3 regions of the Paenibacillus sp. NPDC055715 genome follow, and region 1 is predicted to be linked to each of the others. Evidence: predicted binding sites of a transcription regulator. Region 1 holds the regulator's gene; each other region holds the start of a gene.

Region 1 (10,518 bases):
GACCCTTCCGGTGCGTTAGTGGTTGAAACGGAGCAGGGAGAGCGAATACAGGTCGTTTCCGGTGATGTACAATTGTAGGTGTGACCCTAGCCGTGCATAGCAATCGAAATTGTTCTTTTTCTATGTAAAACTTCACGTGAAAAAGCTGATGTTTTTTGTTATACTGTGCAGGAGGCGGCATCGGACGGTCCGAGCTGCACTCTGGGCACATGCTCACCATTGCAAGCAAGTTAGACCATCATAACTTCATTTGAAGGTTACGTTGGATTCTGCTCTGAGCCGAACAGGACCGAGACAGAAGGGACGATCTCAAAATGAGTGTCTTTTTTGGCTGTTCGGACCTTTTGATGACGCAGATGTACAGGCGTTCATAAAAGGTTATTTTTTGTGCCAAAAAAAGATGGAAGGGAGCCATTTACCATGGCAGGAAAGCGCGCACTGAACATTGTGAAAATGAAAAAAATGAAGCAGGAGGGCGTTCCGCTCAGTATGCTGACCGCCTACGATTATCCATCGGCTAAAATAGCCGAGGAAGCGGGAATTGACATGATTCTCGTGGGCGACTCGCTGGGCAACGTCGTTCTCGGCTATGATTCGACCATTCCCGTAACACTGGATGATATCGTGTATCATTCCCGAGCGGTAGCCAGAGGCGCGGAGCATACGTTTATTGTAGCGGACATGCCATTTATGACATATCACGGCAGTGTATCGGAAAGCCTTCAGGGCATCCGTCGTCTGATGCAGGAAGGACATGCGCATGCTGTCAAATTGGAGGGCGGCGCAGAAATTGCCGACGTCATAAAAGCGACTGTTCAGGCAGGTGTACCCGTGTTGGGTCACATCGGCCTTACACCGCAGTCGGTCAATCAGCTTGGCGGCTACCGCATTCAAGGCAAGGATGAAGCGGATGCACGGCGGCTAATGGCAGACGCCAAGGCGCTGGAGCAGGCGGGTGCCTTTGGCATCGTGCTGGAGTTGGTGACTGAGGAAGTGGCAGCGGCTATTTCCAAAGAACTATCCATTCCGACTATCGGAATTGGCGCAGGGCGCGGATGTGACGGTCAGGTGCTTGTTTATCACGATCTGATTCAATATGCATCGCCTTATTCCAGCAAACGTTTTGTCAAAACCTATGCCGATGTCGGCGGCTTGATCCGTAGCAGCATTGAGCAGTATGTGAGCGATGTGAAGGGACGAGCCTTCCCGGCTGAAGAGCATGTGTTTAGCGCCGACGACAGTGTTGTAGAGGCTCTCTACGGCCACAAGAAAGGGCAGCAAGTGCAGGAACAAGAGAAATAAGAGAAACAAGCTAAGGAAAAGGTGGAATTCCGGTCATGATTATCGTAAGAGAAGTGGCTCAGCTGCGGCAGGCCATTGCTGAACGCCGGCAGCTCGGCGCAGATGGAGCAAAAGCGGAACACGGTTCCGCTGCTATACGACAACATACAGTCGGCTTTGTGCCAACGATGGGGTTTTTGCATGAAGGCCATGCCAGCTTGATGCACAAGGCGCGTGAAATGGCAGATACGGTGGTACTCAGCATTTTTGTAAACCCGATTCAATTCGGGCCTAACGAAGATCTCGACAGCTACCCTCGCGATGAAGCGCGTGATTTGGAGGTGGCGCGGCGCGAAGGCGTGGATATCGTATTTTTGCCAACTGTAGCAGAAATGTATCCACAGCCAACCCGTACGAAAATACGCGTATCCGCTTTGACGGATCGGTTATGTGGTGCTTCCCGTCCAGGACATTTTGATGGTGTGACTACCGTAGTTGCCAAGCTTTTTAATATGGTAGGGCCTGATCTGGCCTTATTCGGTATGAAGGACGCGCAGCAGGTAGCGGTGCTCCAGCAGATGGTGACCGATCTCAATATGAATGTCACCATCGTCCCTTGTCCTATCGTGAGAGAGGCCGACGGTTTGGCCCTCAGCTCGCGTAATGTGTATTTGAGTGCGGAACAGAGGGAGCAGGCGTTGGTACTTTCACAGTCACTGCGCAAGGTGCGTGAAGTGAGCGAAGATGTTGTGCAGAACACGTTTACGATCCGTCAGTTATACCAAATGGTGGAGTCCACCATTACTTCTTCACCTTTGGCAGATATTGACTACATTGAAATCTTAACCTTTCCAAGTCTGAAGCCCCTTCTTCCCGAGCAGCGACTAAGTGATGTTGAAGAAGACATCATTGTAGCGCTGGCTGTAAAGTTTGGGAATACTCGACTGATTGATAATATGAGAATACAGAAGGCGGAGGTGCTTTCCCATGTTTAGAACGATGATGAAATCCAAAATTCACCGGGCGACGGTTACCGAAGCCAACCTCAACTATGTGGGCAGTATTACCATTGATGAGGATCTGATGGAGACTTCTGATCTGCTGGAGAATGAAAAGGTTCAAATTGTGAACAATAACAATGGAGCCCGTCTGGAAACTTACGTTATCCCCGGACCGCGCGGTAGCGGCGTGATTTGTCTTAACGGCGCAGCAGCACGTCTGGTTCAGCCTGGTGATACGGTCATTATTATTTCCTACGCTTCCATGTCGAATGAAGAGGCCAAAACATACAAACCGACCGTGGTATTCGTCGATGAACATAATAAACCGGCCCAGACGGCGAACAAGGAAGTACACGCCACGATCATGTAATGAATGGGAGTCCGGATGAAACCCGTCCTTTAAGTGAAAAATGTGAATGTATTAATCCATCTTTCGTAAGGGCGGGATGCACATGTTCCAGCATGTATTCGCAGAAATGAACAGCATGTTAGATGATATCGTGAAGCATTACCCATCAGCCCAGGGCTCCCGCAGGCAGGAGTTGCTACAGCACTGGAGTTTGCTGCGGAGAATGAGTGATGGAATTATGGATGAATGGCTGGCCTTTGAGGAAAAAATGGTTCGCCTGCGGGCTGCTGGTTTTTCCGCAGAGTCCGGTATGTCTGACCCGGGGCTATCTGAAAAGGAACTGCCTGAAAAGGAACTGCCAGCCTTTACTCGGGGTCAAGGGTATTACCGACTGCTTATGTATCCTGAGGCCATCCGTCAGTTTGAACAGGTGCTACAGCATTTCCCGGACAGCTGGCAGAGCCGTATGTATATGGGGATGGCGTATTTTCAATTGGAGAATACAGCGGAGGCTGTGAGCCATTTTCAGAAGGTGCTGCACCTGACAGACCAGCCCGGGCTGAAAGCGGTCATCTATAATGCGCTGGGCTGTCTTATGGCTAAGCAGGCTGATGTAGAGGAGGCGCAAAAATGTTTTACTCTCGCGCATCAGTTCGATCCTGCGTTGCCCGAGCCGCTGCACAATATGGAAGCCTGTTTGTCCGGTGCCGGAATGCTTCGGTACGACAACTCCATGATGACTTGGCTGTAGTTGTCAGACACCGAGCGAGACGATGCTTGCCCACCTACCCAGGCGGCGCGTGCATCGTCTTTTTTGGCTTTCTTAATTTCCAAACAGGCGATCTTCTGATATGCTGTTACAGAGTTATTATTTTTGTATGTGTCAAAAGAAAGGATTAAGCCCGAAATGAAATTTGCGGTATTGGATTTTGAAACGACAGGCACCCAGTCCGCGGATGACATCATTCAAGTCGGACTTGCAATTATAGATCATGATAACAGCATTTCCCGTGTTTACGGTTCTTATGTGAACCCTGGCAGATCCATTCCGCCTTTTATTACCGGGTTGACTGGGATTACAGACGATGACGTCAAGGATGCTCCTGCACTTGAAGAGATGATGATGGAGCTTGTGCCTATGCTGGACGATGTCGTGCTGGTCGGTCATAATGTGGCGTTTGATTTTAATTTTTTGCAAAACGCTTTGGATCAGTGTGGATACTTGCCGTTTGCCGGTAGAATTTTGGATACAATGGATTTTCTGAAAATCATGTTTCCATCGCTATCTTCCTATCAGCTGGGTTTTGTTTCTTCTGAGTTTGGGCTGGCGCATGACCGACCCCATCAAGCGGACAGTGACGCGTTGGCTACGGCTGAGGTGTTTTTAAAATGCCTCAATGAGCTTCACGCGCTGCCTTTGATTACGATACAGCGGCTCAGTGATTTGTTCGCAGAGGAAGACAGTGACCTCGGGTGGTTTTTGGACGGGGTACGTGAAGACAAAGAGCATGCTCCGATTCAGGATTTGGAGGGTCATCAGTTTTTTCGTCAGCTTGCACTGAAGGTAGAGGATTGGACGGAGCTAAATGCCCCTCGCAGAGAGGATGACCCCAATCCGCTGGAAGATTTTTCATTTGAGGAATACATGAATGATGTGCAAGACAATTTGCGTTCATCCTTGAGCCAATATGAGGAGCGCGAAGCGCAGACGCAAATGATTGAGGGTGTGAATCAGGCGCTGAGTGAAGATAAGCACCTGTTGATCGAGGCGGGTACGGGGACAGGCAAGTCCCTCGGTTATTTGCTCCCATCGCTGTATCACAGTGTGAAAAATGGACAGCGAGTCATGGTAAGTACGCATACGATTAACCTGCAGGAGCAATTACGCGAGCGTGATATTCCGATGCTGACCAAGGTGATCCCGTTCCCGTTCCGGGCTGCGATTTTTAAGGGCCGAGGACATTATTTGTGTCTGCGTAAGTTTGAACATAAAATAAACAGAAGAGACTTCGCAACGCCGAAGGAAGATTTAATAACAGCGGCCCAGATGATCGTCTGGCTGACGTTGACGGAAACCGGCGATGATGAAGAACTGAATCTGAGCAATCGTGGTGGAGATTTCTGGGAAACGGTGGCCAGTGATTCCGAGTCCTGTCTTGGTCGTTCATGTCCATGGTTCCGCAAATGCTTTTATCATCGTGCGCGCCATGAGGCGGGAATAGCCGATGTAGTCGTTACGAATCATTCCAAACTGTTCACGGACGTAAAAGCAAGTCATCAGCTGTTGCCGAGCTATGAGCATCTGGTGATTGATGAAGCGCATCATTTGGAGGAAGTCGCTGGTAAGCACCTAGGAATGCATATGAAATATTTTACACTCGTGCATACGCTGACCCGGTTGTTCAAGGACAGTAAGAACGGCCAATTGCCTTCGCTGCGTCAGCAGTTGGCAAAGTCGGGGCATGAGAAATCGACGGAATGGGCCTCTACCATCGATCAGCTGTATCCGCTCGTGCTGGAAGTCAAGGAGACTTGGGATTTGCTGAGCGACAAGCTGTTTGGCATGCTGCCGGAGCGAAGTGATGCGACACCGGGCGAAACAGGGCAGTTTTCTTCCCGTCTCAAGCCGTCGGCCAAGCCTGCCAAGTGGGATCAGGCGGCTGCGCTGGAAAATCAGCTTTATGTAACGATGAGCGAAATTTTGCGCAAGGGCGACAAGCTGATGCTCGACGTGAAGGAAGAGCATGACGATTATGCGGCTGACAGCCTCATTACGGATATTACGGGACTGCTCAAGGATTTGGCAGGTATTAGGGAAAGCTTGCACTTTTTCATGCGGCTGGATGATGAAACGACCGTATACTGGCTCGAAGCGAGCGGGCAATTCCGCAGCAAGTCGCTGCAATTTTATGCGGTGCCCGTCGATGTGAGCCGCCAGCTGAAAGAAATGTTTTTTGATAAAAAAAGAAGCATTATTCTGACGTCTGCTACCTTGTCGGTGGATAAGTCGTTTCAGTACATGACCGATCAACTCGGCTTGCAGGAGGCCGTAGATCAAGGGCGGCTGATGACTACGCAGCTTCCGTCACCCTTCAACTACAGGGATCAGGTGCTGTTAGTCATCCCAAGGGATTTTCCGAGCGTGAAGGGCAGTGTGGGAGACGAGCATTTTGTAAATATGCTCGTCAGCTCGCTAGGCGCGACTGCTCAAGCGACGCGGGGGAGGATGCTCGTTCTCTTTACCTCCTACCGTATGCTTCGGCAGGTGTATGAGCCGCTCAAGGAAGCGCTGTCTTCCAGTGACATCACCGTGCTGGGGCAGGGCGTGGACAGTGGGAGCCGCAGCAAGCTGACCCGACGTTTTCAGGAAGCCAAAGCTTCTGTGTTGCTGGGAACCAGCAGCTTCTGGGAAGGCGTCGATATTCCGGGCAAGGCGTTGACGTGTCTGGCCATCGTCCGCTTGCCGTTCCAACCGCCAAATCACCCGCTGCTGGAGGCTAAAAGTGAGCTGCTCCAGCAGCAGAAGAAAAATCCTTTTATGAAGCTGTCTGTTCCACAGGCTGTCATTCGCTTCAAACAGGGATTTGGACGTTTGGTACGTACGGCGAGCGACCACGGAGTCGTTATCGTTTACGATACGCGTGTGATCGAATCTTATTACGGAAAGCACTTTTTGTACTCGTTACCGGGACCAAAAATGGAGCATATGCCGACGGAGCAAATGGTGCCCCGCATCGCCGAATGGCTTCAATCCGCCCCGGGGACAGATGCATAACGGACGGACATCTAAACATGTCTGTTACAATTAGGGGGAGCAAGTATGAAATCAGATAAAATTTCAGAGGCTGTCGTACGGAGGTTACCCGTATATTTACGTTATCTGAATACACTGTACAAACGGGAAGTGGCTACGGTCTCTTCCCAGGAGCTGGGACAGAGACTGGATCTGAATCCGGCTCAAATCCGTAAAGATCTCGCGTATTTTGGAGATTTTGGCCGTAAGGGTATCGGCTATGACGTTACTTATCTTATCGAGAAAATACGCCATATCCTGAAAATCGACCAGCAAATTAACGTGGTATTGGTCGGAGCAGGTAATCTGGGGCAAGCCCTTTCGAATTATAATGCTTATTTAAAAGACAATATGAAAATTGTAGCGGTATTTGATGCGGTTCCAGATAAAGTCGGAACCAGGATCAATACGCTGGTCGTACAGCCGATGGATGAACTGGAAGCGACTGTGAAGGAACAAAACATTCGGATCGGGATTATTACCGTACCGGATTTTGAAGCACAGCATGTGGCTGACAAGCTTATTAAGAATGGCATTGGAGCGATCTTGAATTTTGCACCCACCATTCTCAAGACACCTGCGAGCATCCGGGTACATGCCACAGACTTTACAACGGATTTGTTAAGCCTCGCTTATTATTTAGAGGACCGAAAGGAAGGTACGCAACATGACAGCAAATAATAAATGGATGATTAAAAACGGTTCTTTTGCCGTGAATAGAACAGAGACCGGGGTAATCCGCGGCTATATGATCGTAGAGGACAGCCGCATCACTTACATTGGCGAAACTCTGCCTGCGGGTGATGAAGAGACAGAAGCGATTGACGGTAACGGGTTGCTGTTTTTACCTGGGCTAATCAATACACATGGCCATGCGGCGATGTCTCTATTGCGTGGGTATGGGGACGATTTGGCTCTTCAAGTATGGCTTCAGGAAAAAATGTGGCCTATGGAAGCAAAATTTACGTCTAAGGATGTGTACTGGGGTACGTCCTTGTCCGTGCTGGAAATGTTGAAAGGCGGTACAACAACCTTCCTGGACATGTACGATCATATGGACGAGGTAGCTCGTGTAGCTGAAGAGTCTGGCATTCGTGCCAGTCTGATGCGTGGAGCGATTGGACTGTGTTCGGAGGAAGAGCAGCGGATCAAGCTGGCTGAGGCTGTGACCTTTGCGCGTAATTGGCATGGAAAAGCAGACGGTCGCATTACGACCATGATGTCTCCGCATGCGCCGTATACGTGCCCGCCTGCGTTTATCGAAAAATTCGTACAGGCAGCGCATGATCTGGACTTACCGTTGCATACGCATATGTCCGAAACCATTGCCGAAGTAGAACAAAACGTACGCGACTACGGCTTACGTCCGGTTGCACATTTGGATAAGCTGGGCTTTTTCTCCCGTCCATCGCTTGTTGCCCATGGCGTTCATTTGAATGACGAAGAAATAGCTTTGCTGGCTGAACGTGGTGTAGCGGTTTCACATAATCCGGGCAGCAACTTGAAGCTGGCAAGTGGTGTGGCCAGAGTGCCCGACCTGCTGCGTGCAGGCGTTACTGTCTCTCTCGGAACAGACGGTCCCGCTAGTAACAATAACCTGGATATGTTTGAAGAAATGCGTCTGGCAGCGCTCATTCACAAGGGAGTATCGGGCGACCCCACCGCAGTTCCTGCGGGTGAGGCGTTGCGCCTGGCAACGGAGTATGGAGCGAAGTCGATTGGCTTGAAAGAGGTAGGAGCGCTGGCAGCAGGCAACAAGGCTGACTTTATCGCGCTCGATCTGAATCAGGCGCATTTCTTGCCGCGTACGGATCTCATATCTCATGCCGTATACTCTGCAAGCGCCAAAGACGTGGCTCATGTATGGGTAGACGGTCGTCAGGTTGTGAAAAACGGTGAGTGCCTGACTATGGATGAGGAACGTATCAAGCATGAGGCACAAGCCGCCTTTGAAGGGCTGCTGTCGCGCTAATTCAGGTGTCACATCCCCTTAGAGAGGAAGCACAGGTTTGAAAAATAAGAAAAAATGGATAGCCGTCGCTATTCTGGCCGTCATACTGATCCTGGTCAGCATTTTCTGGTATTATTCCTACGTTACTCAAGACCAGGTGACTGAGAGAAATGCCGCTATCGTAAAGGCCAAGCAATCGGGTGGTCTGGTTAGTACGACGCAGACGTGGAAGTCTGTGTGGAATCAAGTATATTGGGTAGTTCAGGGGAAAAACGCTCAGAATGAAAACATAATAGTGTGGGTCCCTTTTCAAAAAGTAGAGGGGCAACCGAATGTACCTGTCGCAGATACTAGCGGTGTTCATACCGAGCTACTGAAAAACGGAGTCGACGAGCAAAAAATGACGGCGATGATCCAGCAGCAGCTTCCGGGTGTAGATATTGTGAGTCTTCAGCCAAGTGTATTTAACGGTCAATATGTGTGGCAGCTGTTTTACGACGACGGCAGTCATCATTACTATACCTTTTATCGCTTCTCGGATGGGGGATCGGTGGGGGTAAAGTATACTTTGCCCAATAACTGAGCTGGTGTGGGGAGTGGTTGATGGTGGTTTGAGAGTGTTAGGAGCGCCAGAACGCTGCGTAGTCCATTTGATCTTACGATCGCTGTTGCTACGGGATTCTTTGATTATATGAAACATTTCAAGGTAAGAATCCCATAGCAAAGGCGAACGCTTCGCTTCTTCAGATTCAAATGGCCCACTTCGCTGGCTAACCGCCATAATGCCACTCCAAAAACCACTCTTTTCATGGGAGGTGGGGGTAGGGGGCACGGACGCCGCTGCGCTTGTCTCTTGAATTAGCACCCCAAGCCTATTTCAGTTTTGTAAGAATTAGAGAACTGATTTTTTACTTAGATCGCTATTCAATAAGCAATTCTCGAATGACTGTATTCCTGAAAGAATGTGCGGTTCGAATTGAATGTGAGACTAAACAGACGCAAATGCGATTATTTTCGTATTTACGTCTGTTTATTTTTTTGTTTGAGTATTGTTTATCATAGATGTGCATAAAAACGGAGTAGGCGGAAGCGATAGGAAGCACCATCCGCCTGCGCAGTGGCTCCACATGTATCTTTCAAGCTCAGCTTATATTACTTGAATTTCCTTTAAACAGGTTAAATATGAAGTCTATTACATAGATTATAATAATTTTCTCCTTAAAATGGTTTAATTGTAGGTGCAGACTAACGTAACCCATAATTTTGTGGCTATGTTATCATGACTACTTATACAAAAAGGAGATTCATGAACATGGGTAAAGTGGATGGGAAAGTTGCATTAGTAACGGGTGGAGGTCAAGGGATTGGACGGGCTATTGCTTTACGCCTCAGTCAAGATGGCTTCGCAGTGGCAGTCGTGGATTTGAATGAAGAAACGGCCCAAAGTGTTGCTGGTGAGATCACAAAAGCAGGAGGGCGCTCGCTTGCGCTTAAAGTCGATGTTTCCAACCGGGATCAGGTTTTTGCGGCTACGGCATCTAAAGGCGAAGCTACAGGCGATGCAACCAAAGAATTCGGCAGTAAAATTGCTCTTGGCCGTCTCTCTACACCGGAAGACGTATCCGCCTTTGTATCCTTCCTGGCAGGCCCGGATTCCGATTACATGACAGGACAATCTCCTCTGGTCGACGGCGGGATGATGTTCCTGTAATAGACTAAAAAATCAAAATAAATAAAAAAGACGTAAATACGATGAAGTTCGTATTTGCGTCTTTTTAACTAGCAACCCCGCGAGCTTGGCTGTAAGCCAGCGAAGCGCCTTTTCTTACCTACTTAACTAACTGTTATGTGGAAATAAAGACTTAGACTGAAAAATAAAGTGTTGGAATAAAAACTTCAAGGACGGTATAAAAATTCGGCTTGGAAATAATCTTTCATCTTAAATACTGAAGATAAGTCCTGAATTGTCAATTCGATCCTAAGGAATAATAGATGCTTGATTCCACTCAGTGTATATCGCTGGGTCTTCCCTCTTGACATAGTGAATAAAAGGGGCTAAATAACCTATATTCGCAAGACTATTTAGCATTCTTGCCGGATATGGTTGGACTGTCTTATACGAATTCACATGGTCAATCACCTT
Region 2 (10,518 bases), on a different contig from region 1:
CGATTCGCTTCTTGTGCTTGACTCTTTGTAATTGTTCCTGCTTGGTTGGCTTCATTCGCACATGCTGCGATATCTCGCCATAATGACCATTTGTTTTGCGGCTCTGTACAGAGCCGTAGTTTCCGGCGTGCTTCGCCTTGCTTAGCGCTTTTTGTGTTTGAGTACGTGCCATACGGCTTTCACTCTCCTTGATTGGACTCCATTCATCATAGCATCTGGAATCCCAATCATTTGTCTAATTCAACTCCAATATATAAAATAACAATATATACGTTCTAGGATACCACAATCTTACAAATCAGGACAGCACTTATTTCGAGGTGAGTACATTACAGGATTACTTTCGAACCATTACAAATTACTTGGATAAAGAAGAAAATTTCGAAAATGAAATGTATAAAAAAAGTGAGCAGTACATAGCGATGAAGATTATTAACGACATATGCAATGCTCTAGAATGTGATCTTCCAGATGTAATTAGATTTATCCCTGACAATAATACCGACGAGCTTTTCAATAACGAAAAGACAGAGCAAGAATAAAATATGTTATATAAAACCGTTTCCTTACCGGAGGCGGTTTTTTTACACTCTAAATGGAGGAGAGAATTCTGGAAGGTGCATAATCTGCCTCTACTACTTGTTAAGCCTCTTAAACGTTCCGTCTTGTTTTCAGCACTTTTCGAGGTGATCGGGCATACAGTATTGTACCTATTACTGATAAAATGCGCTCCATGAGAGCATCCTGCCAAGGAGGTCTGAGCTATGGTATATCGTGCAACATCCCGCAGAAGGGGTTCGCCTCACAAACGCTTAAACGTTGACACACTTAGGAAAATATCCGCAAGCATGCTGTCATTTTACAAGGCCATTGCCACCCGTCGTCCTTTCGCCGTCCAATGGTCACGAGCTGTGGTGCATGGCAATTTGGATCGGATGAAGGCCCTTCTCTGCTCGGTAGCGCCATTTGCCGCAAAACAAGGATTAGGCACGAACGGCATCGGCTACTTTATTTCCTTTTTAGCTCAACCCCCGATGCTCTATTATACAAACGGAACGACGATTCCACCGGGTACGGTGCAGTTTACATTTGAACCGAGGGTTCACCGCGCCATCGCCAAAGCCGTTTTTCCGATGTATCTCGAATTGGCGCGCAATCGGTGCTTCGCGTCTGCTTTAGCCAAAGCTATCAATCGGAAAGACCAACGTGCGGTTACTCTGATGATTCGCAGCTTGATTCCATCCTCTGCACTGAAATCCGTACAAATCGAGGATCATGGCTTTGCGTTGCTTTTTAAGTATCCTTACAGTAAATATCCATACCGAAATCTGCTCATTCGGGAGTTTTCTTAAAAGAGGTGGCTACAGACGTTTTTGCTTGAGTTGATCGATCAGCTCTTTACCCAACTGTATAGCCATGTCCGTCAACATTCGAATTTCGTCCTTCGTTACATGGTCCATATGCGCCCCGCAACAAATTGCAAAGTTGCCCGCAAACTCTTTTCGCAAACGAACGGCAATTTCTTCGGTAATATAAAATTCCTTGTGGGCTTGCAATTGCACGGTTTGGATTGGCTCCAGTCTGGCTCCTGCTGTAATCGTTCCCAGATGGGGCTGATCGCCGCCGGAAATAAGTACGACCATGTCCTCTCCCATAAAATAGGCATCCAGCACAAGGCGGATACGTCCACATTCTTTTTGCAAATGAATCATATGATCCTCTCCTGTCTAAAAAATAATATTGTGAATACATTCACTTTAAATGTTTCTATTCATTCTATCGCTTCCAGAGCTGTTCCACAATTCAAAAAGACCCACAGCAGACCTCCGTAAATGGTGGCTTGCTGTGGGTCTTCTGACGCAGGGGATCCGAGCAGGCTGTCAATGTTTCAGCTTGTTACCGTTGCCTCGCTTAACAAGTGCCATAAAGATTATTGGCTTAGATACAGGAATTTTTATCGAATCTAGTTAGTATATATATTTGACGTTATAGCCACTTCATGTACTTTCAAAAAAACGCCCATAAATGTTGTTTGAAGAAGTATCTACTCGAAACAAGCTGAGTATATTTGTCCGATACTGAAAAAGCCTACAGCAGCACTAATGAGTTCTGGACCAGCATCTTTAGCTGAGTATGTTATGGCAAAAGTTAGCGCACGAGTTACACTATAACCATCTTCTCGAGCCATTTTAAAAGCTGGTACTAAATTTCCAATAAATTTAATAATTCCTCCACCTGCTTTAATCACGTCTTTGATTTTAGCAATTTTAGCAAAGGCAAATGCATTTTCAGCGATAGCTAAGCCAACTTCAGCAATACAACCTACAACCCCTTGAGGATTGTAGATATTTTTTCCATCCGTTACGAATGTCTTACCCGTATATTCACTTATCCACTTGGATGTTGCTTCAGGTCCTGCGTCCAAAACTTCCTGCGGCAGAGCATCAATTGCATAGAACAATTCTTCCAATTCAGCAAATTCAGTATCAGAATACTGGTACTTCGAACTATCAGATACGGAACTTGCAGAGGCATAACCCATAACATTAAGCATAACAATTAGTACTAAAAAGCTGGAAATAGACCTTCGTAGAACTGATTTCAATGAACATCTCTCCTTTTACTTTTTTTGGTACAAAATTATGTTATGCTAAATTATGGTATAATGCAATAGAGAAATCAAAATTTATGGAGGTTATGTAAAAGTGAACATGAAAATGTTATTTTCACTGATTGTTTTGGTTATTGCTATCATTGGGCTTTTTTTTACACAATTTAAAAATGAAAATATAAACATGATCTACAGTTTGACTGGTATTGTTTTAATTGTGATATTCTTTATACTTCTTTCAAAGAATGAAAAAAAGAAGAAATAGATTATTACATGTTTGTAATGGTCATTACTCCAATAGGGTCTATTGAAAAATCAAAAAGGTCGACACAATGGCTGGCCTGACCACCGGGGCGTTGTTGCCTCGGTGTGTTCTTTTATGAGATTTTCCATGATACAAATTTACCAAATCAAAAGTCCAAGACAGCTCAGATAACGATCAATTTTCGTTCAAATAACAGTCATTATTTTTTCCTTCTGTGATTATTTCGACGATTATTGACGAAATTATTATTTTGCTTGTTCTCTGGTTCGGGACCATTGTCATTATCATTTTTACTTTCTTCCAAATTTCTTTTTTATTTCATAAGCGCCCTCCACAATATAGTTGATTCTGGATATCCACATCAATCTACCCGCGTAAATAATCAGAAGCCCAACAATTAGAGCAAATATAATATATACGGAGGAAAAATTGTATCTGTAAATAAGCTACCTACTACATCAAAATACTTTTCTGGGCTGGGCTTTTTCTCGTTAATATCTATTACCCTAAGCGCCAAAGTTATCATGAATGTTAGAATAACAAGAATTACGAAAGGAAAGAAATCATCAATGAAAATACAAAACTCATCGTTTTATGAAAATCATATTGAGCGTTGATGTCTCCTTTCAAGTTTTGCAAATCTATTAAATCCAACTTAACCAGTTCTTCCTTCATTTCTGTAATACTTCCTAAACTTATAGAGCCTAGCCCCTTCACTACATCCATATTTCTTTCCGTAAGTCTTTCTGATGAATTTACTCGCAGAATTATAACCCATAAACCCATTTCCTTTTCTCTTAAAGAGAGATCCCCACTTAAATTACAATATAATCACCATCCCTTTTAAAAAAAGTAGATCGGCTATTAAACACCGATCTACAATATTGCTATGCCCTCATTTTCCTCGTTTATCACTATCAACCGTAATGGAGCTGCCAAGATTCCAGTTGCATACAGCCTTAATCCGTCTAAATGAGCTCGCCCTGAATGCTAGACAAGACCAACCTGATATTTTACCTTTTTACACACTACCTACTGGACGGAAACATAGTACCTATTTACGAATTGTGATGGTATGCGCAGCTTTACCGCTTGCGCCATTATTATCTGTCACCGTCAACTCCACGGTATACGTTCCAGATGTAGCGAATTTATGCTTTACCTTCGAGCCGGACGCTGTATCGCCATCGCCAAAGTTCCAGCTATAGCTGACGATTTTACCGTCTACATCACGCGAGGCTTTTCCGTTAAACTGTACGTTCTTGTTCCTCTTGGCTGAATCATTCGCCTGAATAATGGCTACAGGCTTTTCATTGGATGTAGGTGGATTCCCACCATCTTTCGTTACATACAATCTTCCGGATGCTTCTGTCTCCACTGCATTTCCTGCTGCATCCCTTACCCGGATCACGATGACTCCGCCTTTCAGGCTCAGAGAAGAGGAAGTGAAGTAAGTTCCTACATAATGACCTGACGAAGTTTCGTTTAACGGAATTTCGTTTCGGGCCAAGGTGGTCAGATTGAAAGGCAATTCCACATGGAAGGATGCCTCCAATCCGGACGCACTGTCGAAGGATACCTGCACCGGCTGCCCTGGACTGATACGTACATCCTCAGCAGGACTGATATTTTCCAGCTTCGGCAGAGCTGTATCGACATACACTGAACGGGTAACCGTCGTTACGTTCTTGGCAAGATCCTTGGCCGTTACCGTAATCTGATTTTCCCCTTTATTAACAAGCAGACGCTTGTTAAAGCTGCCGTCACTTCCAAATTCGGCTGGCTCACCGTTAATTGTCAAGTCGGTGAGGAACTCGTCGTACACCGTACCGGTTACACTGACGACACCCGCATTTGTACGAGCTCCTTCATCCGGCGAAGTCAAGATCAGACCCGGTTTAGTCTGGTCAAGTATGACAACCACTGGCTCGGAACGATCCGTCAACTTGCCGTATACCGCCGCCTGAACACTCAACGGATTGACACCCGGCTGAAGATTGACCGCCAGACTGAACTGGCGATCCTTCACCTTGGTTGTGCCAGCAAGTTGATTACCGTTAAAGAGCTGGATGTCCGCCCCGTCTGCCGGGGAAGTACCTGTAACGGTAATTGTCCCTTCCTTCGTATACGTTGCCTTCGTTGGTGTTGTAATCGTTGGAGTATTCACTGGATATCTGACGATCGCCCGGAGCATGTAATTGCCCTCCACCTCAGGCGATTGGCTCCATTCCCCGCCTACACCTTGCCAGCTACGAAGCGCATTCGGTCCACTCTCGTCTGAAGCAAGACCCGGCGACTGTCTGCCTACAGCAGACTGCGTATAGACGATGTAAAAGTCACCTCGAACCGTTACCGGCTCTGGGAGCTGTACTGTCGTCCATTGTGTTTCATCCCGAACGGCTGTGCCGTCAAATGGACCAGCCAGCAGACGTCCCGGTGCGCCTGCCGCACCAGATGCATCATATACGGAATATTTGAACGCCGTTCCTCCCGGATTCGGGAAGGTTGAATTCCAGAACCGCAGCGACGCTCCTGTCACTTGAGCCACCTCTGGCTCAGGTGTCATTCTGACTGCCCAGGAGTTGCCTGCTGTGTTAAAGACTCTGGCATTTTCCCCGGTACCGTCATCATAGGCGATGCCTCCCTGGAAGCCGATGAAAGGCTTCAATTTGACATTCGCTTCCACACTACCGTTCGGAGGTGCTGTGACAGTGATGCTGTCGCTGTAATAATTTTCCGCTGCCATAGATAATGTATAAGTCCCTTCCAGTACATCCAGCGTAAATTCTCCAGCCTCATTCGTCTCTACCGGAGCAATGCGCGCATCCTCCAGTACAAGCACTTTCGCTTTTCGGATCGGTTCACCGGATTGCTTATCGGTGATAACCCCGTGAATTGTACCATGAGGTACCGCTTGGAGACTAAAGTTCGCTCTCACCACTTTATTATTTTCAATGGTGACCTGTTTCGTTTGCGGCACATACCCGTAGGCTTCAGCCTTCAGCGTATAATCACCAGCTACGTGAGTGAAGCTGTATTTACCTGTGGTCGGGTCCGTTTTCACCGAGCGTCCGGTTTCCAGTACGGTAACCGTGGCGCTGGCTGGAAGACTGTCGAGACCGACACGTCCGCTGTCCACCGCTGTTTCCGCCGGCTTCACTTTTTCTTGGAATTCGCTCTTTTCCGTGCTTGTAATTTTGTACAGCGGGAATTGTTCTTCCGCTTTTTCCAGCTTGATATTCGACTCAGGTACTACATCTTTGGTCACTGCCGAAGCTGGAATACCCAGCACACGGAAATCGTCAATGTACCAGCCGTTTTTGTCCACACTGTTATCCGACTTCAAACGGAAGCGGAATTGAACCTCGTTGCCGGTATAGCTATCCAGATTGTAATAGACCGGAGTCCATTTTTTTCCGTTTGTGCTATGAGAGAATTTACCCAGTTCGGTCCAAGTGTCGCCATTATTTTTGGACACTTCCACATAACCATAATCATAGCCGCCCTCAATCTCAAACCAGTGGTTGAAGGTCAGTGTTGCGTTCCGTACACCATTCAAATTGATTTTTGGAGAAACCAGTGAAAAATCTGCTCCGTTCTCATAGTTTCCATCCAGATCGGTTGCCCATACGTTTGGTTGGGATACCGCACTCTCTGGTCCCACTTCTTTGGGGATGCCGCGTTCCCATTCATCCTTGGTACCGGAATGTGTCCAGCCATTATCCGAGCTGCCGTCAAAATGATCGCTATACAGCGTATCCGGCACGTCTACTCTCAGAGAGACCTCCTTTGACTTGACTCCCTCATTACCGCTGTAATCCTCGGCCGCCACTGCATAATGGTAGGTCGAGCCGCCGACCGTGACCGTATCAGTGAATGTCAATCCAGAGGTTGTACCGATGGAAGTATAATTTTTGCCTGATTGGGTGGAACGGTACAGCTTGTACTGCTTCACATCCTCATCGGAGGAAGCATTCCAGGCCAGCGCAACGTTGCCAACATTATCCGCTTCGGCAGTCAAATTACCTGGCGCGGCAGGTGCAACGGTATCCAGTTCTTGAATTGACAGGTCGTCGATGTACCAGCCATCTTTCACAATCGTATTATCACTTGTAAAGTTGAACATAAGGTATACCTTTTGACCCGCAAATGCTCGCAAATCAAGATACTGTGTTTTCCAGCCGTTGCTGGTGCCGGTAAACGATAATACCTGCTCAAATGCATTCTGACTATTCGTAGTCGCCACATACACTTTGCCGAAATCAGAATTGTTTTCAAGATCGTACCAATGCTTGAAGCTAACGAGTGCCCCTTTCGGGCTCTCAGTCAAATCAATCGGAGGAGCCACAAAATAACTGTTGGAATTGGCCTGATATTGACCTTCAAGATTGGTCGCGATAACTTTCGTTCCCGATGCTGCGCTTCCAGGGCCACTTACCGGGGTTCCCCATTTCCAGACACTGCCCTGTCCGCCGATATTGATACCGACAATGTCTTTTTCAAAATCCTGTGTGTAGCCAGGTTTGATGCCTTTGGAGACATTCACCTTGTATACTTCCGTTTGAAAACCGTTATTACCGTAATCATTTACACGAATATAGTATTCCAGACCGGCGCTGTTCACCAAAAAAGTCGGGATGGACGCTTGATATGTACCGTCTTTGCTGTCTCCGGAGGTTCGTTCCAACGGAATATATACATAGTTCGATGTACCCGCTGTTTTGGCAAATGCCTCAACGGCTGTCACGCCGACATTATCCGTTACATGAGCAGTCAGAGGTATATCAATACCCTCGTAAGCCGCAGCAGGCGGTGTATGTTCCAGAACAGGCGCTTCCAGATCGTCTCCACCTGTTACAACTTTACCGGATACGGAGCCCAAGCCCTGAATGACAGAGCCGACTGCATCCAGCGCATTAATGACACCATGTCCATAGCCATTGTTTGGCGAAGTAGGATATGTGCTGTCTGTGCGCGGTGTAGCTGTATTCATCAAAATTTCCTCCAGTTGATCCACGGTAAGCGAATGATTCGCTTGCAGCAACAGAGCCGCAAGTCCCGCTACATGAGGTCCCGCCATGGAAGTACCGTTATATCCGTCTTTATAGGCGCCTCCGGCAACGGATGATCGAATATTTACCCCCGGTGCGGAAACTTCGGGCTTCACTTCACCATATGGCGATGGTCCCCGCAGAGAAAAGCTGGCCAGTTTGTCATTGAGATCGGTTGCTCCGGTGGCAAAGGATTCCGGATAATTGGCCGGATTCGCTACCGATGCAGGTCCGCCCGGATTGGAAGGGGAGGTGTTACCTGCTGAGAATTCAGGGAATATTTGGGCACCCCTCCATGCTTGAACTACAGGTCGGAACCATTCATCCAGGCCGGGTCCGCCGCCCCACGAATTGTTCACCACGTCCGGTGCAAGCTCTGGATGAAGGTTACCTTGGGCATCCCTTGGCGCAAGCAGCCATTGACCGCCGTCGAGTATAATTGCATCCGTCGTTTCCGGATTAAAAATCCGAACCGCAATCCACTTCGCGCCAGGCGCAACGCCGACCCGGTTCGTTCCATTTTCCTCGGAGCCGACCATCGTTCCCATCGTATGCGTACCATGAGAATCGGCTTCCTGATCGACCGGAAGGGGGGCATGACTATGCGGATCGTACCAGCTCAGCTCGGGATTCACGACATTACCTGCCGCGTCCAGACCACGCCATTTGCGATGAAGGGCCGGATGAGTATAGTCTACGCCTGTATCGAGATTGGCGACCACGATTCCGGTTCCGTCGATTCCTTTTTCCCACACTTGGGGTGCTTTAATATGGGATATATTCCATTCAACAGTAGACGGGTCTACAGCGTTCTTACCTGCATTGCCGGGCTTCGCCGATGTTTTACTATCGTTCTTCTCCAGCTCTACATCTTTCTCTGTCGTTGCAGATTTTACCGTGTCTGCTGTCGCTTTTCCGGCTATTTTGGCGTTTGCTCCTTCTGCCTGCTTGTCAACCGTCACCTTTTGCAGATAACGTGTTTCATTCGGCAAAATTTTGTCTACCTCAGGCAGCTGAGAAATATGGTCCAGCACCTCCTTGGTGCTTGTGACCGCCAGGGCATTGACAATAAAGTAGCTTTTATATTCCTTCACTCCACCGCTCTCCGATTGCTTATCCAAATAATTTTCAAGCCCATATTGGGTTCTTGAAGCGGTTTCGCGTAGAGAGCTGATCACATTGCTGCGGACAGCCATTTTGGCAGCGGAGGGTGTTATTTTCTCAAGCGAGGCCTTTTGGAGAGCATTTTTGGAAACCTTGTTTGTGTCTACCTGTTCTTTTAATTTGACCAGATATGTTACATAGTTATTCTCCCCAAACTGTTTGGTCAGTTTAGGGGATACCTTTGCGGTCGTTACCACGTGCGAGCCTGATTTCAGCTCCAGTTTGGAGCCATCCGGTGTGTTATTTGCCAAAGCAGGTTGGACAAAAGAAAAGGCCATAAGCAAAGATAGTCCGATAGATAGCGGTTTCTTGAATCGTTTAGGTTTAATCAATTATTTCTCCACTCCTTTTACTAGGTTTAATATTTCTGGTATAACCTGTGCGAGAGTAAGACCACATACCTTGCTTTGCACAGCAAATCTACGGGCTGCGCAACATGATATGGTTGGCAACCACCTCCTTCATAGAATATAAAGGTATAAAAGGATTTGGAATTTCTTGGGTGAATTTATTTCATAGGTGAGTTTACGAATCCATAATAGCAAGCGATGAAATTCAGTAGATACCAAGGAGAACAAGCAGGAACCCTTCGAAGAAAGAACATGTTATATCGTTACATTTTATATCAAAAATTGATATATAAACATATATTATGGATAGTATAAAGTTATCAAAACAGATATACAAGTTATTTTTTGGTAATTTGCTTGAAATTTATGATTTTTGTATTTTCTATGTGCGAAAACCCCTTTATAGCGGCTACATAAATGTTGCATTACACGGTTAGCAGGTGTATGCAATCTTTGGACGAGCCGCTCCAAGGGATTTCCGAAGTCTTTCTAAAAACACGATCAGATCATTCTATTTAAGGAATCTGTCGTGTTCGGATTGAACACTCGAACCGCAATCCATTTGGCACCAGGAGCAGTACCAATGAGAGAGTTCACAACCGTGGTACGCACAGAAAGCTTAGCGGCAGCGAGGGATATTGGGTCTGCGGAAGCCTTTGCTCCTCACCTCCTTCAAGAAATATAGATTCTAGCATGGAATTCAGAGGTCCTGATTCTGTGGTGAACAGCCAAGGGTACAAGACTCAAGAAACAGTAAACTGTTGGGGCAAGGTGACCGCTGATACTTGTACAGCACCATTCTGCCTACTCTGTTCCCATGTAAATTTTTAAAATTCAGCTTATATCGCTTTGGAAAAAGTAAGAGAAAAACGTGAAGATAAAAGTAGGGAAGGAAGCTAGAAGTTATCGAGGAGTTTAATATCTGTACATTAAAAACCAAATTAAAACAAAATAATAATAAAAATGGTATATTTTTAATCTAGTATAATGTCATAATAACAGATATACAAGCATTTTTTCCCTTATTCTTTTGAAAAGCAAAAAACCTCTTCCGTTTTTACGAGCAGGTGCTGGTCT
Region 3 (10,518 bases), on a different contig from region 1:
CTGGTGCTGAGCCGTGCTATCAATCGGGAGGAAAGCTATATTACCTGGTTGGAAGAAACGTTGCCGTTGTTTGATTAGGCTCCAATATGAAAAGTGATAGAAATATAAAAAAACCTTTAACACCACGAAGATTGGTGTTAAAGGTTTTTGGGTACCCAGCCAAATGATGTTTTTAATCTGGTGCAGGAACCATAATCCTCAATTTGAATATCCGTGCTGAAGCCTCCGACATCCGCTTGTAGCCTATGCATTTTCGCCAACGTTTTTTCGGCTATGGTGTTGGCTTCTTGCTGCAAGATGTTTTCTTCTTGTGAGAGTAGACTGTTTTTTGAAAAATCCTGACCCGGCTTTTGACAGAATCGATCTCATACACGATACTTCTCCCGGTTTTAGGGTTTTCTCTGTACTGATCAGCAGTTGAACGCTCAGTCTGGTATCATTATCCCCTGCGAAAAAGTCCAGCAACTCGTTCATAGGAAGCTTTTGTAGCAGACTGGAACTGATAATGATCGTTTAGCAGAAATCGAAAGGTTCCTTGTATCTATAAATGAGTAAAAACGGATACAAAAAATACCAAATGGGAAATGTGGATGTTTAAGCGAGCTTTAAACGAGACAAGACTTCATTAAAAGGGATGCCATTTTGTCCGCACTCGTAGATGAATGGAGTGTAATCCACCTTGGTTTGTTTCCGTGCCTTGCATAATCCATCGCCCAAAGAACAAGCTTCACCTTGCCCGATCATGCAAAACAAATGGATCCAGGCCAGTAGTGTCCACAGGCGGATAAAGGCCGTCGCCGAACGAACTTGGTACGTAGCGAAGCCGAGATTACCTTTAGACTGCCGAAAAAAAACTTCAATCGGCCATCTTTGACTGTAATACGCCAATATCGTTTCGGTTTCCAGGGACACGTCCGTACACAAAAAAGCACCCAAGGCTTTGGATTGTCCAAAGCCTTGCTCCGGCCAGCACAAAAGAACAGCGGCGTTCGGAATCTCGTTTAAGGCGCCTTCATAACGGTACGTCCAGTGCGAAGATCCGTTCACGGTCACAAGGCGAACGTCTTCTTTTCGGATGTGGGAGGCGAAATCCTGTACGGAAATTCGGATGCCTTGCGGATAGAGAATCCGATTCGTTTTGAGACCACCAATCAGGTGATACCCTGTAGCAGCACAGCTATCGATCACTTTAGCGCAGGTGAACCACGAGTCCACCAGCACATATCCGCCATGAGGCGGAAGGGGCATCGTCCCAGCATGTCGCAGACTCGGTCCATTTTCGTATAGACGGAGCCATCCGGCTTGATGTTGGTTGGGTCGTACAGGTCGATGGAATGAATCAAGGCCATGTCTCCACAGGTCATCACGGCCGCCTGAACCTGATGCCCCCATACAACCTTGCCTTCGAGATGCGAGTGATGAAATCCGGTCTGTTCCATGGGGGACGTTGCCTGTGACGAAGGCTTAGTCTTCTTGGAAATCGTATCATCGTAAATCACAAACAAAGGCTCTTCGGTTTGCTTGGACTTCTGGAGTACTTGGCGAATCGACTCGCTTTTCACCTTGCTTTGCAGGACCGATTCATCCCATTTGCCTTTCGCAAGAAAATGACCCAGTGTGGTGCGGTAGCACTCACTATATTCGGCCAGATCAACGACTTTTCCCCGAAGCCTTTAGCTGTGGCTGCCACCATGTATGTCAGGATATGATTCAGCACAGGTTTAGAGAAATACAGGGGCAACCTGTGTTGCAACAAATAGTTGCGAAGTGTGGCATGTTCGGGTACGATGGCGGTTTGAGGCATAGTGATTTTCTCCTTTGGTACGAGTTGTTGTGGTGACTACTTTTTACCACAAGGAGATCGCTTTGTCTCTATTCTTTTTAATTTTACAGTTTATTGGAAGCGAATTTACTCATTTATAGTTGCTATTTCAATAGGTCACGACTATTCCTTTCAAAAGGAGACCATGGAGCGGGACCAATCCGTCCATCTATTGGAAATAAAGAACGTCGATATTAGGTTCATGTGCAACCTCCAATAATAATTCTTGTGCGGTGATTCACCCTTTTCGCTTCAGGAAATATATTGTTAATATCTGCAACACGAGGCGATGGTCAACTTGTCACCTCTACAGTAGGGAGCAATGATAAGGAGGAGATATTTGAACATGAAACGCAAAAAACCGTTCAGGTTCATTGGTGCTTCAAAAAGAGACAGGGACTGCAAGCCACCCAGAATTAACAGAGAAACAGAAGAACTTCTCAAACTGATTAATGAATTAATAGCAATTATCCCTCTCGTTTTTGCAACCCCCTCTGCGGCTAATGTATCTTCATTACAACAGATTTTACGTCGGTTATTAGCTCTGACGAATACCTTAAGACTTAAAGGCCCCGTTAAAGCAGATTTACTGGCCGCGCTGGAGCTGGCTATCGTAGCATCGGAAGCCACCCCTTTCTCTCCGATTGGCGTGGGAACCACATTGCAACAACTACTGGATATCTTGTTGTCTATCATTTTGCAGGAACCCACTGACCCAGCCCTTAAAAACAGCTTGATCAGTGCAATCAGGAGCGCCGGAACGGCTATCAGTATTGCGTTGGGCGGCACAACAGGAACACCCGGGCCACAAGGGCCTGCCGGACCTGTCGGGCCTGTCGGAGCCGTCGGGCCAGTAGGCCCTGCCGGAGTCGCCGGGCCAGTAGGCCCTGCCGGACCTGTCGGACCTGTCGGAGCCGTCGGGCCAGTAGGCCCTGCCGGAGTCGCCGGGCCAGTAGGCCCTGCCGGACCTGTCGGACCTGTCGGAGCCGCCGGGCCAGTAGGCCCTGCCGGGGCTGCTGGCCCTACGGGCGCGGCAGGACCTGCAGGGGGTGCTACCGGAGCCACGGGTGCCACGGGCGTTGCGGGCGTTGCCGGTGCCACCGGTGCCACGGGCACTGCGGGCGTTGCCGGTGCTACCGGTGCCACTGGCGTTGCGGGCGTTGCCGGTGCTACCGGTGCCACGGGCGAGGCTGGCTCCACCGGTGCCACGGGCACTGCGGGCGTTGCCGGTGCCACCGGTGCCACGGGCGAGGCTGGCTCCACCGGTGCCACGGGCACTGCGGGCGTTGCCGGAGCTACCGGTGCCACGGGCGTTGCGGGCGTTGCCGGAGCTACCGGTGCCACGGGCACTGCGGGCGTTGCCGGAGCTACCGGTGCCACGGGCACTGCGGGCGTTGCCGGTGCCACCGGTGCCACGGGCGCGGCTGGCGCCACCGGTGCCACTGGCGTTGCGGGCGTTACTGGAGCCACCGGTTCGGGGGCGATCATTCCATTTGCTTCGGGAGGACCTACTATTCTGACGACCGTTGCCGGCGGGCTGATTGGAACCACAAGTTTGATCGGCTTTGGAAGCTCGGCAACAGGGATTAGCATTGTAGGCGGGGCCATTGACCTGACAGGAACGGTTGTCGGTCCACTGATCAACTTTGCTTTCTCCGTTCCCCGGGATGGCGTCATTACATCGATTTCCGGATATTTTAGTACAACGGCTGCGCTCACTCTCATTGGCTCAACCGCGACGATTACTGCCCAGTTGTTTAGCTCGGCTACACCTAATAACAGCTACACAGCAGTTCCAGGAGCGGTAGTGACATTAGCACCACCACTGACAGGCAATATATCCTTGGGTACCATCTCCAGTGGCATCACTACTGGATTGGCTATACCGGTAACCGCACAAACGAATTTATTGATGGTCTTCTCCGCGACGGCTACAGGTCTTTCACTCGTGAACACCGTCGTGGGTTATGCGAGCGCAGGCATTACCATTACCTGATCCAAGACAAAAAAGGCTCAGCAGGACTTGTTCCTGCCGAGCCTCTTCTTATTTGCATTAAAATAATATTTTAACTTCTTCTCCATCTTCCCGAATGGTGAATGTGTTAATTTGTCCGTGATCAGGCTCTTGAACGATACCCGTCTCCAAATCAATCTTCCAATCACATAGCGGGTCATAAATGTAATGACCAGATACCATCGCTTCGGTAAGCGGCCCTCCTTTGGAATGCGGGCTGGAATTTTCAACAGCGTAAAGCTTGTTCTCCGAAGTGCGAAAAACAGCAATTTCGTTATCAACCAACCGGAGCGTCCGCCCAATTCTATTGGGGAAATCCTTACTGTGACCGACAATAAGCCACTCAGCATGCTTGATCATTCGCTTCATTGCTCCCTTCTTAAGGCATTATTTAAAAACTATTCACACAACAGACAGTGTAACGACTTCAAATAAACTTCTGCGTGAATCGGCATCGTTGATAATCTTTTTCCATGGATCTTCAACCTGTTGCAGTGCAAATTCGATCCGCTCTATTAAAGCTTTGCGATGATCTACATCGTGAACGACAGCCTTCCGAATCTCTTCGAGGCCGATCCGTTCCACCCATTCCGAAGTGCGTTCCATATATTGACCTGTTTCACGGTAGAACTGCATCACGCCTGCCACAATATCAATCAGTTCATCGTCGGTCTTCACTTTGCAGAGCGAATCAGCCAGCCGTGCTTTGATACCGCCGTTGCCGCCGATAAAAATCTCCCAGCCTCCATCATTACCTACGATTCCGATATCCTTCGTACATGATTCCGCGCAGTTGCGTGGACATCCATTAACCCCTAATTTGAATTTTGCCGGAAAATCCAGTCTCTCGAATTTCCGTTCCAGCAATTCTCCCATTCCCATGGAATCCTGTGTGCCAAAACGGCAGAATTGTGATCCAACACAGGTTTTAACTGTACGAAGTGATTTCGCATAGGCATATCCCGACGGCATATCGAGTTCTTCCCATACTTTAGGCAAATCCTCTTTACGAACACCAATCAAATCTAGCCGCTGTCCTCCTGTTACTTTAACCACTTTCACGTTGTATTTAAGAGAAACATCAGCTATTTTCTTCAAATCCTCTGGAGTTGTTACACCACCGTACATTCTTGGAACAACTGTAAACGTTCCATCTTTTTGAATGTTAGCGTGCAACCGCTCGTTGACGAAACGGGAATCTTCCTCATTTTCATAGGTATCCGGGTTAATCATACCCAAGTAATAATTCAGCGCCGGGCGACATTTGGAGCATCCTTCATCATTATGCCAACCAAGTACATTCATAACTTCACGCGTCGTTGTAAGACCTTTAGTTTTGATAGCTGCAACAATTTCATCCCGGCTCAATGTTGTGCAGCCACATATTCCTTGCTTGGCTGTCGTCTTGAAGCTGTCTCCAAGAACATACTGGAGAATTTGTTCAACGACCGGCTTGCACCCTCCACAAGACCGTGTTGCCCCCGTACATGCCTTAATTTCGTCGACTGTGGTCAATCCATTTTCATTGATCGCATCGACAATCGCCTTTTTGGTCACGCCATTGCAGCCGCAGACAATTTCATCATCAGCCATCGTTTCAGCGGATAAGGTTTTAGCCCCGTCTTTACTGCATCCGGTACCCATGAGTTGTCCATATATCTCATCTGTCATCAACGTTTGCTGCCGCACATATTTTTGAAGACTAGCCGATTCGCTCACATCTCCGAACAGTACAGTTCCGACAATCCTGTTTTCACGAAGCAGCACTTTTTTGTATGTGTGCTTCCACTCATCCTTTGCTACAATCACCGTATGCTCAGGAGCAGTTATGAATTCGCCAGCCGAGAAAACATCCACCCCTGAAATTTTGAGCTTAGTGGAAACCACTGATCCCGCATAGCCTTCGGTATTCGCACCTGCCAAATGTTTGGCAATTACACTTCCCTGTTCAAACAGCGGCGCAACCAAGCCGTAACAGATCCCACGGTGCTCAGCACACTCCCCTACAGCATATACATCTGGCATGGAAGTCTTCATCAAATCATCGACTACAATTCCACGGTTTGTTTCTATACCACTTTGCACAGCCACCTGAATGTTAGGCTTGATCCCGACGGCCATAACTAGCAAATCTGCTTCCAGCTCGCTTCCATCCGAGAAGCGCAGTCCCTGTACCCGATCTTGACCGTACACCTCTGCAGTTTGCATTTGCATAGCAAACTTGATTCCCTGGCGCTCAAGTTCTGCTTTTAGCATCGCAGAGGCTTCCGGGTCGAGCTGACGCTCCATCAGATCCTCCATTAAATGAACGACCGTTACGTCCATACCCAAGTTGACCAAGCCTTTAGCCGCTTCCAGCCCCAATAGTCCTCCGCCAATGACAGCTGCCTTTTTATAGGTTCTTGCCGCTTGAAGCATCGCCGAGCAATCGGCGATATCGCGGAAACCGACGACCCCCGGCAGGTCTTTCCCCGGAATGGGCAAAATAAACGATTGTGAGCCAGTAGCCACCAAAGCCACATCATAATTGATTTCTAGTCCATCTTCGGTGTGAATCGTCTTGTTTTCACCGTCGATGCTTCGCACCATTTTCCCTGTATATAAAGAAATCCCTTGTTCCTCATACCATTGCAAATCGTTCAGTATGATGTCCTCAATGGTTTTACTACCTTCCAGAACATAAGAAAGCATGATCCTGTTATAGTTCGGATGCGGCTCATTTCCAAGGACCGTAACATCGTATTTATCTGTTAATTTCAAAATTTGTTCGACCGTATTGATACCAGCCATCCCGTTTCCTATAACAACAAGCTTCTGTTTACTGCTTATCATAAACCGGTTCCTCCATTCATTCGACGACATTCCCCAACGTTCTTATGAATATTGCTTATGCTTCTATTCTAATGTAGCAGTTTGAGGTACATTGTGACTATGATCACAATGTACCTCAAACTATAAGTGTCGAGGGATTTCCCTATTCATAATCAAGGGATAATGGTAAGAACCTGAAATCCAATTTTATAAATGATCATTCCTTAACCTCTACGAAAGCGTTTTCAAATATCCATCAACACCGTTTTCCCAAGCTGGTTCTTTGTGCCAAGATATCTCTGAAATAAGAACAGGAGTAAACCTTTATGAATTGGATTTTCCCCTCATATTCAAAAAGCAGATTTCCGGTCAGGGATGGCTACTTGACCGGATCACTTTACAAATTAGCTTAAGCCAATACACCCAGAGCGTATCCAATAATTCCTATTGCGAATAAAGCAAAAATCAGAGCTATAGCATTCACTTTCTTTTTGAGCAGTCTCATGCACAAAAAAGTCAGTAAGAGAGGTAACAGACCAGGTATCAATTGATCCAGAATCATCTGTACCGTCGTAACCACCTCTACTCCATCCGAACGAGTATATCTGGATACTTCAAGTGGCACATTCAGGGTAGTCCATTTGGATACGAGTGCGCCCATGACAAAAAGTCCTAGGATGGAGGCCGATTCCGTAAGCTTTTGTAACCGGTTTCCGGACATGTCGGACACAATCTCCGTCCCTTTTTGGTAGCCGTATTTCAGCCCGTACCACTTGGTTGCCAGGCGAAGAACATTAAAGAGCAAGAAAAAAAGGACAGGTCCGATGATACTCCCGGACAAAGCAATGGAAGCGCCCAACGCAGCCAGAACCGGGCGTAACGTTCCCCAGTAAATAGGGTCCCCTACTCCGGCTAAAGGCCCCATCAAGCCGACTTTCACTCCACTTATAGTAGCATTGTCAATCGGCTGGCCATTCGCTTTCTGCTCCTCCATAGCCGCTGTTACGCCCATAATCGGTGCTGAGATAAACGGTTGAGTATTGAAAAACTCCAGATGCCGCTTTAATGCCTCTTTTTGGTCTTCTTTCTTGCTGTATAGCCGCTTGATTGCCGGAATCAAGGTGACACAAAAACCAATTGACTGCATACGCTCAAAGTTAAACGAGCCCAGCAGGAACCATGAACGGAAAAACATTTTGTTTAGATCGCTTTTTGTCAATTTTTTCTCTTCCATAGTACCCCACTCTTTCATTAGGTATTTCTTTAGAGCTCTTCAATTTCATCCATTTGATCTTTTCGCTGACTATATTTAGGACTGAGCTGGATATACAGCAGAGCCAGAACCGCTCCAATGACCCCAAACCCAACCAGATTGATGCTCGTAAATGCCGCAATGACAAAGCCCAAGAAAAAGAAAGGCATAAGGTATTTGGCTGCCATCATGTTAATAACCATGGCATACCCTACAACGACGATGAATCCTCCTGCTATTTGCAGACCTCTTGTAACAACCTCCGGGATAGCATCAAGCAAAGTCGTAACCAGGCCGGTTTCTGCTGCAATAGCCACCAATACGGCAGGCAGAGCAACGCGCAACCCCTGAAGAAGGAGGGCGATGAAGTGACATAGTTCAATTCCTCTGAAATTTGAAGATTCGGCATATTTATCTGCTAAGTGCTGAAAGAACACGGTAATCGTTCTAACAAAAATCGTCAACACTTGTCCGGCAGCCGCAATCGGAATCGCAACGGCAATTCCGGCGCCGATCGACTGATGCCCAACAATAACCAATATGGTTGAGACTACACTGGCCAAAGCGGAATCCGGAGCCATAGACGCCCCGACATTCATCCAGCCCAAAGCCATCAATTCCAGCGTACCGCCTAGAATAATACCTGTTTTGAGATCGCCTAGGACAAGACCGATCAGTGTACACGCAACCAGAGGCCGATGAGTCTGTCCTTCATCCAAAACGCTGCCCATTCCGCAAATGGCTGCAACCAGCGTTACCATTACGATTTCAAAAACACTCATGTTTAAACCCCTCTCTTATGCCAACTTGCTCTTATGTCAACCTGCTGTTAAAACTGGACATTTTGGAGCTTGTTAATCAATTTGATTTTAGGATCACTGGCCACTTTTCTAATTTCCAGTTCAATCCCCTTTTCGTGCAATTTATGAAATGCCTCTACATCCTGCTTATCTACGGACACCGCCCCGGTAATCTGTGTCTTGCCTTCTTTAAAGCACATTCCACCTACATTTACCGATGTAAACGGTACCCCACCTTCTACGACCCGCAGTACATCAGTCGGATTGGTAAACAGGAATAAGGTCTTAAAATCGTTATATTTAGGGTTGTTGTAAGCTTCAATCGCTTTCTCAATCGTGACGACATAAGCCTTAATTCCCGGCGGCGCCACTTGTAATAATAAGGTTTTGCGCAGCGTATCCGCAGCCACCTCATCGCTGACGGCGATAATTTTGTTACACTTCGTTTCTTTCACCCACACGGTAGCCACCTGACCATGGATCAGACGATCATCAATACGAACAAATGAAATTTCCATACCTATAATTCCTCCTCTATTTGTATGTCTCGGATGATACGAAAAGACTTCATCGAATCCTGACCCGCACGGATTGCCAGATCACTCAGATTCTCCACTTTCTCCAATCCTCTATTTGTCAGCAGGTCTACGATCATTGGCAGGTTTACCCCTGTTACAATGTCCATTTTTTCATAGTCGGCCACAATCCTGCTGGCCGCATTATAGGGACTACCGCCAAACAGATCGACAAGAAAGATCAGTCCGTCCGTCCAATCAATCGTTTCCAATGCCTCTTTGTACTTCTCAACAAGTCCGTTAACGCTTTCACCAGGTTCGAACGTTACGCCCACCACATTTTCCAAATGGCCGAAAATCATTTCCGTGGATCTTAGGATCTCTTTGGAAAATTTTCCATGTGTTCCAACAATAACACCTATCATTTGTTTCACCCCCTCCTTACATCCTTCACCTATACTTAATATGCAAGTCTCGTGCCAACATTCTGTATGATTCGTTCAATCATCAAAAAAAGACCAAACCCTCGGCAATTCCGGGGATTTGGTCTTTCCTCGCCACCTGCTTATTTTCTATATCCGCATTATTGATACACATATGAAAGCGTTTTATACACTTACGCCATTACTCGGGAATGCAGTTATATACTTCGCTTAAGATTTCGCAAATATAATATTTTTCATCATTGGTCAGCTTCAAATTCATACTGGAAGCAAATATATTGCAGGAACGGTTCACCACATCGAGAATTCGTTGATCAAGCAAAGATACATCCTCCTGATATATTAAACCTTCTCCAATGACCATTCGTTCCATGGCATGAGCCGTATGAACAGCAAGTTGAACTTTCTTTGCATACAGAAAATCGACTACCAATTCCTGTTCCAGCTGTTCAATGAATTTCATCAAGATCCCCAAGATTTTGTGGGGATTCAAATAAGTCATAAACTCCTTTAGCGTATCCTCGCATAGCTCTCTAACGACTACGCTTTCGTTAGCATGCACAACTGGCAATTGGTTGTTCAGCAACAGTTCTCTTAATGCCTGCTCACCGCTTGCCTCGATCAGTTTTTCCAAAGGAATAAATGGTACATTCAGCTCGCTTGGCCGCTTAACTCCAATCACCGCAAGAATCGTATGCTTGGCCCGTAAATCCTTCACCATTTTATCCAATTCCCTGACTTTTGCCGGCACAACGACTATCTTCTCTTCTGTTAAGTCGTACACGACCTTCTCCACAAACTCCTTCAGCTTGACTGCGGCGCCTTTGCCGGAAGAACAAACCGTCACGATCACCTTATTAC

What was found. Region 1 encodes Rex, which represses fermentation and respiration genes when NADH is low (regulators of the CRP and FNR family bind a similar motif). Its sites were predicted from a motif close to TTGTGAAATATTTCACAA; they were not measured.
Region 2: a site for Rex is predicted at 1,741-1,758, ahead of lpdD (prenylated flavin chaperone LpdD). Genes of this name have one in related genera too.
Region 3: a site for Rex is predicted at 6,760-6,777, ahead of nirB (nitrite reductase large subunit NirB). Genes of this name have one in related genera too.

The regions. Positions count from the first base shown of each region.
Region 1 is NZ_JBSHGA010000004.1:169,425-179,942, reverse strand. Features, by position in the region: gene ACWGOO_RS09280 (biotin--[acetyl-CoA-carboxylase] ligase) at 1-78, shown strand, start outside; gene panB (3-methyl-2-oxobutanoate hydroxymethyltransferase) at 421-1,302, shown strand; gene panC (pantoate--beta-alanine ligase) at 1,338-2,276, shown strand; gene panD (aspartate 1-decarboxylase) at 2,269-2,652, shown strand; gene ACWGOO_RS09260 (tetratricopeptide repeat protein) at 2,735-3,382, shown strand; gene dinG (ATP-dependent DNA helicase DinG) at 3,539-6,406, shown strand; gene ACWGOO_RS09250 (redox-sensing transcriptional repressor Rex) at 6,452-7,105, shown strand; gene ACWGOO_RS09245 (amidohydrolase) at 7,092-8,396, shown strand; gene ACWGOO_RS09240 (cell wall elongation regulator TseB-like domain-containing protein) at 8,434-8,958, shown strand; gene ACWGOO_RS09235 (SDR family oxidoreductase) at 9,688-10,086, shown strand; gene ACWGOO_RS09230 (serine/threonine protein kinase) at 10,354-10,518, opposite strand, start outside.
Region 2 is NZ_JBSHGA010000002.1:13,883-24,400, reverse strand. Features, by position in the region: gene ACWGOO_RS04415 (hypothetical protein) at 1-172, opposite strand, end outside; gene ACWGOO_RS04410 (helix-turn-helix domain-containing protein) at 393-542, shown strand; gene ACWGOO_RS04405 (hypothetical protein) at 765-1,352, shown strand; gene lpdD (prenylated flavin chaperone LpdD) at 1,362-1,712, opposite strand; gene ACWGOO_RS04395 (hypothetical protein) at 2,045-2,605, opposite strand; gene ACWGOO_RS04390 (hypothetical protein) at 3,423-3,662, opposite strand; gene ACWGOO_RS04385 (S8 family serine peptidase) at 3,931-9,423, opposite strand.
Region 3 is NZ_JBSHGA010000007.1:109,353-119,870, forward strand. Features, by position in the region: gene ACWGOO_RS13670 (PadR family transcriptional regulator) at 1-78, shown strand, start outside; gene ACWGOO_RS13675 (hypothetical protein) at 138-296, opposite strand; partial or broken gene ACWGOO_RS13680 (IS701 family transposase) at 595-1,804, opposite strand; gene ACWGOO_RS13685 (exosporium glycoprotein BclB-related protein) at 2,169-3,818, shown strand; gene nirD (nitrite reductase small subunit NirD) at 3,876-4,196, opposite strand; gene nirB (nitrite reductase large subunit NirB) at 4,239-6,668, opposite strand; gene manZ (PTS mannose transporter subunit IID) at 7,057-7,899, opposite strand; gene ACWGOO_RS13705 (PTS mannose/fructose/sorbose transporter subunit IIC) at 7,911-8,681, opposite strand; gene ACWGOO_RS13710 (mannose/fructose/sorbose PTS transporter subunit IIB) at 8,729-9,217, opposite strand; gene ACWGOO_RS13715 (PTS sugar transporter subunit IIA) at 9,220-9,639, opposite strand; gene ACWGOO_RS13720 (sigma-54-dependent transcriptional regulator) at 9,839-10,518, opposite strand, start outside.